DNA from 2 places in the Algoriphagus namhaensis genome. Region 2 is predicted to be linked to the other one. Evidence: riboswitches for the same ligand, from Rfam matches in the RefSeq annotation. Region 2 holds a riboswitch; the other holds the start of a gene.
The links. Region 2 has a riboswitch for S-adenosylmethionine ahead of ACFOSV_RS15755 (homocysteine S-methyltransferase family protein). Riboswitches for the same ligand answer to the same signal wherever they lie in the genome.
Positions count from the first base shown of each region.

Region 1: it holds a riboswitch for S-adenosylmethionine, as region 2 does, so the genes downstream of both, ACFOSV_RS13115 (O-acetylhomoserine aminocarboxypropyltransferase/cysteine synthase family protein) here and ACFOSV_RS15755 (homocysteine S-methyltransferase family protein) in region 2, are expected to answer to the same signal.

Region 1 covers NZ_JBHRZS010000007.1:1,108,141-1,112,605, reverse strand. Annotated here, with positions in the region: gene argB (acetylglutamate kinase) at 1-60, shown strand, start outside; gene ACFOSV_RS13125 (M20 family metallo-hydrolase) at 60-1,163, shown strand; gene argH (argininosuccinate lyase) at 1,141-2,475, shown strand; SAM riboswitch class I at 2,564-2,672, shown strand; gene ACFOSV_RS13115 (O-acetylhomoserine aminocarboxypropyltransferase/cysteine synthase family protein) at 2,830-4,131, shown strand; gene ACFOSV_RS13110 (homoserine O-acetyltransferase family protein) at 4,139-4,465, shown strand, end outside.
Region 2 covers NZ_JBHRZS010000007.1:1,685,366-1,689,830, reverse strand. Annotated here, with positions in the region: gene ACFOSV_RS15765 (PAS domain S-box protein) at 1-11, shown strand, start outside; gene ACFOSV_RS15760 (hypothetical protein) at 74-1,396, shown strand; SAM riboswitch class I at 1,462-1,562, shown strand; gene ACFOSV_RS15755 (homocysteine S-methyltransferase family protein) at 1,617-2,666, shown strand; gene metH (methionine synthase) at 2,672-4,465, shown strand, end outside.

The DNA.
Region 1 (4,465 bases), 580 kb from region 2:
GCCTCCAAGGGCAAGCTCTCTGGTACAATCATCGAAAAACATCGATATGATCTTTATTGATGGAAGATTTGGATTCATATAGCCAAGAAGCATTCGGTTTACTGAAGCGCTTGATAAGTACGCAGTCCTTTTCCAAAGAAGAAGATCAGACTGCAGGCTTGATTTCTGATTTTTTTACCCAAAAAGGTATTGAAATCAAGCGAATTCAGAATAATGTTATTGCCTATCCAAAGGATTTTAACACCAATTTGCCCTGCATTTGGCTCAATTCCCATCATGATACAGTCAAACCAAATGCAGGTTATACCTTGGACCCTTATTCTCCTATTGAAAAAGACGGGAAGCTTTTCGGACTCGGTTCAAATGATGCAGGCGGATGTTTGGTCAGCCTTATGGCGACATTTTTATATTTCTACGAAAAAGAAATTCCTGCGAATCTTGTTCTGATAGCAAGTGCAGAAGAAGAAATCTCTGGTAAAAACGGTATCAGTTCCATTATTGAGGAACTTCCGGCCTGCGAACTCGCCATCGTGGGAGAGCCAACTTTAAACATGGCTGCTGTAGCCGAAAAAGGCCTGATGGTAATTGATGCAATCACCTATGGAAAGGCAGGGCATGCGGCTCGAAACGAAGGCGTCAATGCGATTTATGAGGCTCTTGAAGATTTAGAGACCATTCGCGGGTTTGAATTTCAAAAAGAATCGCCATTCCTCGGCAAATCCAAGGTAACGGCAACCGTAATCCAAGCAGGAGAACAACATAATGTCGTGCCAGATCAATGCAAATTTGTACTAGACGTAAGGCTCACTGACGCCTATACTTTGGAAGAGGCATTTGTTGAATTGAGTTCAAAATTAAAATCTGAGTTGACTCCAAGATCTATGCGGCTGCAGCCATCATTTCTCCCAGAAGATCACCTAATTCAGAAGGTCTTGGATAACCTAGGTATTGAAAAATATGGAAGTCCTACCCTTTCAGATCAGGCACTCATCCCCTATCCTTCTGTAAAAATTGGCCCTGGAGACTCAGCAAGATCGCATATGGCCGATGAATTTATTTACGTTGAGGAGATTTCTTCGGGAATTACCAACTACGTCAACATCTTAGAAATGTATTTCAATCTTTTAAAATCAAAATCGCATGAAGCTCTGGCAAAAGGATAAAACTAGCCTTAAGGAAGTAGAAAAGTTTACTGTTGGCCGGGATTTGGAGTTTGATCAGCTACTTGCGCCTTTTGATGTGATTGCCTCTATGGCTCATGCGCAAATGCTTTCTTCGATTGGTTTACTCACTGCTGAAGAAAACCTGGAACTTCAGAAAGGATTGAAGGATATCTATTTCGAAATCGAAAAAGGGCAATTTCAAATCCCTGAAGGCGTAGAAGATGTTCACTCGCAAGTGGAATTTCTTCTCACCGAGCGTCTTGGTGAGGTAGGTAAAAAATTGCACAGCGGACGCAGTAGAAATGATCAGGTCCTTGTAGATCTCAAGCTTTTCTATCGGGCTGGCATTCGTGAAATTGTGGAAGATACAAGTGAGCTCTTTGATTTTTTACTCAAATTGTCCGAAAAGCATAAGAATGACCTCATGCCAGGATACACGCATACCCAGCTTGCCATGCCTTCATCCTTTGGTTTATGGTTCAGCTCTTTTGCCGAAGGCCTTACCGAAGACTTGGGTCTTCTTAAAGCGGCATTTGATCTTTCTAACAAAAATCCCTTAGGTTCTGCTGCAGGATATGGATCAAGTTTCCCGCTAAACAGAAGCATGACGGCAGACTTATTGGGCTTTGCAGAGCTTCATCAAAACGTCATTAACGCTCAAAACAGTAGAGGAAAAACCGAAAAAACCATCTCATTTGCACTTTCAGGCCTTGCGGGGACTCTAAATCGTCTGTCTGCTGATGTATGCTTATTTATGAACCAACACTTCGGATTTATTTCATTTCCGGATGAGCTGACGACTGGAAGCAGCATTATGCCACATAAAAAGAATCCAGATGTTTTCGAATTAATTCGAGCCAAAACAAATCAAATTCAAGGAGTTCCAGCTAACGTAACCCTCCTCTTGACCAATACGACCACAGGTTACCATCGCGACTTACAGCTATTGAAAGAAGAGATTTTTCCGGCGATTTCACAGATTCGGGATTGTATTCAGATGACTACTTTTATGCTAAAGTCCATCAAGGTCCGATCAAATATTCTTCAGGATGAGTTTTACAAACATCTATTCTCTGTGGAAGTGGTGAATGAATTGGTTCTTCAGGGCACACCTTTTCGCGATGCTTATAAGCAAGTGGGAAGAGCTATTGAGCGCGGAGAATTCGCTCCCAATCAAAACGAATTGAAGCATACGCATGAAGGGAGTATCGGAAATCTTGGATTGGAAGAAATCCAAAGAAAAATGGACAAAGCCCTTCAATCCTTTGATTTTCAGAAAATTGATTCTTCGATTAAGGCTTTAATTTCATAGGCTAAAAAAATAATTTGCTGGGTTTTGCTTTGATTTTAAAGTAATCCCCTTTTTATTTGCTTCATCCTTTCGCGGATTTTTGCGCAAGGATTTATAAAGAAGAGGTAAGAGACAGGCTCGATGACCCTCTGGCAACCTGGAAAATCCAAGGTGCCAATTCCTGCCAAATAAGATGGTCTTATTTGGAACTATAAATTCTTTGTGACGATGAATAGGATTTTCTACCCAAGTACCCAATCAACACTTCGTAATTCGATTGCAATGCCCCTGAAGCTTCATTTTTGGCTTTCTCAGGCTATGCCCTGCTTTTTAACAATCTCTTTGTATCACATAAACCTATAAACCCCATAAAAAATGTCTACTTATCATTTTGACACACTTCAGCTTCATGCTGGACAAGAACCAGACGGAACCACGAACTCAAGAGCAGTTCCTATTTACCAGACCACATCCTTTGTCTTTAATTCAGCCGAACATGGCGCCAATCTTTTTGGATTAAAGGAATTTGGAAATATCTACACGCGAATCATGAATCCCACAACGGATGTCTTCGAAAAGCGGATAGCCGCCCTTGAAGGTGGTGTAGCGGCAGTTGCGACGGCTTCAGGTCAAGCAGCCCAGTTTATAGCACTAAATAATATTTTGGGTGCTGGTGATAATTTCGTGTCTTCCTCCTATCTCTATGGTGGTACTTACAATCAATTCAAGGTCGCCTTTAAGCGCCTTGGTATTGAAGCCCGGTTTTCAGAAGGACCACAACCAGCTGATTTTGAGAAATTAATTGATGAGAATACCAAAGCGATCTATCTCGAAACCATTGGGAATCCTGAGTTTAATATCCCCGATTTTGATGCGATTGCGGCAGTAGCCAAGGCGCACGACATACCCTTGGTGGTGGATAATACCTTTGGAGCGGGTGGATTTCTTTTCCGCCCTATCGAACATGGTGCAGCTGTTGTGACCTCCTCTGCTACGAAATGGATTGGGGGACACGGTACCTCCATTGGTGGAATCATTGTAGATTCAGGCAACTTCGATTGGGGAAATGGCAAATTCCCACAATTCTCAGAGCCATCCGAAGGCTATCATGGCTTGAATTTTTGGGAAGTGTTTGGAGAAGGAAACCCACTAGGTCTACCAAACATCTCTTTTGCCATCCGTGCGCGAGTTGAAGGATTACGAGACTTTGGTCCAGCGTTAAGTCCATTTAATTCATTTTTGCTTTTGCAAGGAATTGAAACGCTCTCCTTGCGAGTACAGCGAACGGTTGATAATGCCCTTGAAATAGCCAAATGGCTTGAAAATCATCCGAAAGTTGAAAAGGTAAACTATCCTGGTCTTGCCTCTTCACCTTACCATGATTTGGCCAAAAAGTATTTGCGAAATGGCTTCGGTGGTGTACTCTCGTTTGTCCTGAAAGGCGATAAAGAAACCACATCTTCCTTCATTAATAATCTTGACCTGATATCTCATTTAGCGAATGTGGGTGACGCAAAAACTTTGATTATTCAGCCTTCAGCCACCACACATCAACAGCTCTCCGATGCCGAGCAGTTGGCAGCTGGAGTGACTCCCACCCTTTTAAGATTATCCGTTGGGCTCGAGCATGTGGAGGATATCAAGAATGATCTTACCCAAGCTTTTTCAAAACTTTAATTGATCAATGAATTTACAAAGTCAAGTGGCGTTGATTCCAATGAAACAGGAAATATTTCATTCTGCAGAAGAGCTAGAATTAGAGTCTGGTGAAAGGCTTGAAGAATTTGATATTCAGTATACTACCTATGGTGAGATTGCTCCTGATGGGGGCAATGTCATCTGGATAGTACACGCATTGACAGGTGACTCAAACGCTGCAGAATGGTGGAGTGGTTTAATTGGTGAGGATAAATTTTATGATCCCGCAAAAGACTTCATTATTTGTGCAAACCTCTTGGGTTCATGTTATGGATCTACTAATCCCTTGAGCAAAAAACCAGGTTCGGATAAA
Region 2 (4,465 bases):
AGAAGGGATAAAAGAGCTTTTTTAGCATAAATTTTGCCTTTTCATCCCAAGCTTATCTCGACCAGCCTGATCAATGAGGATTAATTTTAGCCGTGTATTCGTATTTTTTTGCTTTTGGGTAGGAGTGTCTACTTCTGCATGGGCTCAAAAATTCTACGAAAAGAGGAGTACTCTGTACGTGCTAGGAGGTACTTCTACGGCCAAACTCAATCAATTTGATCAGCTACTCTCAGATCGGGGAATCTCTGGACTTCCCAACCGGTATCAAACCTTTGGGTTGGGAGCACAGACACGTTTGAATGACTTGGTTATTGGTTTTGAATTGTATCAAAACCATGGAGGAAGAGGGCAACTGGACGACTATAGAATCGACTACCGTACCTCCAGAGCTTTGATCAATGTTGGATATTCCTTTACCGAAGAATCGAAATTTCAGTTGATCCATTATATGTCTTTAGGAGTGGGCTACCTGAATTTTCAGATGCTCCCCTCAGAGCAGCCGGATCAATTGAATGCCTTTCTCCAAGATCCAGCCGAAGGCTTTATACTTAGGGAAAATGATATCCAAAAAGGGAGCGGGAAATACGGGAATTTTTTAACTGAAATAGGATTTCATCTCACATATGATTTCCCTATTCCTGGTCGAAAAGAATCAGTTTCTTTGATTGGGAAGTTCGGTTATTCCTTCAGTCCATTTGAGGGGAAGTGGGACCTAAATGGAGTTTCTTTTGAAAACACGCAAGCTGGTGCTTTTCTTCGTCTAGGAGCAGGAATCACCATTCCTGACCGTAATTTTTTCTATAAGGACGCGAGTATCACCTTTTACCTGCTTAATAGTTTTCATTTCTCGAAGCCTGATAAATTTAACCGACAATTGGTGGAAGCCGGTCTCAATCCATTGGAAGGAAGGCCCTCGAATCTAGGTGTCAAAATTCTCGGTCAGACTGAGAAGTTGCTTTATGGATTGGAGGTATACAATCTAGCCATGGATGGAGCAGCAAGTGATTTTCAATCTCATAGTTTAAACAGTCTGAGAGTCTATGCAGATGCTGGAATGAAAGTTTTTCAGGTAAAAAACTTTGCATTTGGGGCTTTGGCGGGCCTAGGCTATGGCAATATTCGCTACACCATTACCCAAAATTCCAAACCTGATTTTCCTGAGTTGCTGGAGCAAAGAGATTTTGATGGCTATTTGAGAAGTGGTGGATTACTCGGTAAGCCAGAGGTGTTTTTAGAGTATGGGCTACCTGTTCAAGACGGTAAGCTGTTCGATTTGGTCTTTAGCACCTCATTGGGATATGAATTGCCCTTGGCAAATTTCAAACTTGCCGAGCTCGGAATGGCTGGCTTTATGGCCGCACCCTACTGGAATATAAGTGTCGGAATCCGCCCATAATTTGATGGCTAAATTCTTAATTGCGAGTTAGGTGGTTTTTTATCGATTTGGTATTACCTTTGGTGAGCTTATCGAGAAAGACCGAGGGAAGGGCCCTTTGACGTCTTAGCAACCTGTAAACAAGGTGCTAACTCCCATTCCGGATGAATCCGGAAACAGATGAGCGGAGAAGTAGATTTACTTTTTTCCGTGGTTTTGCTCGATTAAGCTTTTATAGACTATGCAAAACAGAACGGACTTACTTCTAGCACAATTAGCCAAAAGAATTCTTATCCTCGATGGTGCCATGGGTACCATGATTCAGCGATATACGCTGACAGAAGAGGATTTTCGAACTCCCGCATTGGCAAATCATCACAAGCCTCTCAAGGGTAACAATGATCTATTGTCCCTTTCCAGACCTGAAATCATCAAGCAAATTCATCAAGAATATCTGGATGCTGGTGCTGATATTATTGAGACGAATACCTTCAGTGGGACATCCATTGCTCAGGCGGACTATGATTTGTCTGACTTAGCTTATCAAATCAATTTCCAATCTGCTTTGCTCGCTAAGGAAGTGGCACTCGCAGTATCCTCCCAAACTCCGAAACGACCTCGATTTGTAGCTGGAGCTTTGGGACCCACCAACCGAACGGCGTCAATTTCACCGGATGTCAATGACCCTGGGTTTAGAGCGGTGACTTTCGATCAACTAGCAGATGCCTACAAGGAGCAGACTAGAGGTCTCTTGGATGGGGGAGTGGATATACTTTTGGTGGAGACCATTTTTGATACCCTTAATGCTAAAGCAGCGCTATTTGCAATTCAGGAGGTTTTTGAAGAAAGAAATATCCCCTTGGATCCCAAAGAAGGAGGGATTCCAATAATGATTTCAGGTACCATTACGGATGCTTCGGGTAGAACTCTTTCCGGGCAAACCACAGAAGCTTTTTTGATTTCCGTAAGCCATGTACCACTCCTTTCCGTAGGACTCAACTGCGCTCTCGGTGCAAAGGAGCTACGACCCTATCTTAAAGTGCTAGCTCAAAAAGCTCCCTTCTATGTGAGTGCCTATCCAAATGCCGGACTTCCCAATGAATTTGGGGCCTATGATCAAGATGCCAAGGAAATGGCAGATCAAGTGCATGAATTTTTAAAAGATGGTTTGCTGAATATTCTCGGGGGCTGCTGCGGGACTACTCCTGATCATATTTCAGCTCTAGCCAAAATGGCCGAAAGCTATGCCCCACGGAGCCTTGAATCTCAAGAAAATATTTTAGCCGATTGAATGTGATGGAGACTAGAAACCTATTAAAGCTATCTGGCTTAGAACCTTTGGTGTTCACACCCGAACTGAATTTTGTGAATATCGGTGAGCGAACTAATGTAACTGGTTCGAAGCGATTTGCACGGTTGATTCTTTCAGGAAATTATGACGAGGCACTGGAAGTGGCCTTGGACCAAGTGCGAGGGGGAGCGCAGATTCTTGACGTCTGTATGGACGAAGGAATGCTCGATGGGGAAGCCGCTATGACTCAATTTTTAAATTTGATTGCTTCTGAGCCTGAAATTTCTCGAATCCCGATTATGATTGATAGTTCGAAATGGTCTATCATTTTGGCGGGACTTAAATGTGTGCAGGGCAAAGGAATCGTGAATTCAATCTCGCTCAAAAATGGTGAGGAAGAATTTCTTCAGCAGGCCAAAACCATCAAGAAATTTGGAGCTGCAGTTGTGGTGATGGCCTTTGATGAGGACGGACAGGCGGATACCTACGAGAGACGAATCGAAATCTGTAAACGCAGCTATGACCTTTTGGTGCGGAAGGCCAGGTTTAATCCTGACGATATAATTTTTGATCCTAATATTTTCCCTGTGGCCACAGGAATGGAGGAGCACAGAAAGAATGCGGTGGATTTTTTCGAAGCGACCAAATGGATCAAAGCCAATCTTCCTGGTGCAAAAGTAAGTGGAGGTGTGAGTAATGTAAGTTTCTCTTTCCGGGGAAATAATCCTGTCCGAGAAGCCATGCATGCCTCTTTCCTTTATCATGCCATCAAGCATGGGATGGATATGGGAATTGTGAACCCTACGATGTTGGAGGTATATGATGACATTCCCAAGGACCTTTTGGAGCGAGTGGAAGATGTGCTTTTCGACCGAAGGGAGGATGCTACAGAGCGGCTTTTGGACTTTGCTGAGACTGTAAAATCTACAGGTAAAAAAGAAATTGCAAACGAGGCTTGGCGATCTGACCCAGTGGCAAAACGAATCGAACATGCGCTTGTCAAAGGGATTTTGGATTACATCATAGAGGATACCGAGGCGGCAAGACTAGAATTAGTCAATCCGCTTAAAGTGATCGAAGGCCCGCTGATGGATGGGATGAATGTAGTGGGAGACCTATTTGGTGAAGGGAAAATGTTCCTCCCTCAAGTGGTGAAGTCTGCCCGAGTGATGAAGAAAGCGGTGGCCTATTTAGAGCCATTTATGCCTTTGCCGGAAGAAGGGCAAGAGGAAAGCTCTTTGAAAAAAATTCTGATGGCTACCGTAAAAGGTGATGTGCATGACATTGGGAAAAATATCGTAGGCGTGGTATTGGCCTGCAATAGCTACCAAATCATCGATTTAGGGGTTATGGTAGATGCCCAAAGGATCATCGACGAAGCGATAAAAAACAAAGTTGATATCATCGGATTGAGCGGTCTAATCACGCCTTCCCTCGATGAGATGGTCAATGTAGCATCCGAAATGGAACGTCAAGGCTTGAAAATCCCATTATTGATAGGAGGAGCCACCACATCCAGAATTCATACGGCGGTAAAAATCGATCCGGTGTATTCAGGAACCGTGGTTCATGTGACTGATGCGAGTAAATCCGTCCCTATTGCCGGTGAAGCCATTAGCCCTGAAACTAAAGACGCATACCACAAGCAAATTAAAGAAACTTATGCTGAGCTTCGAGTAGCTCATGAAGCCAAGCAATCAGTCAAACAGCTAATTTCCTACGACGAGGCCAAGGAGAACCCTGTCGAGATAGACTGGGAAAATTACGCTCCAGTCAAGCCCAAAGCACTTGGAAAAACG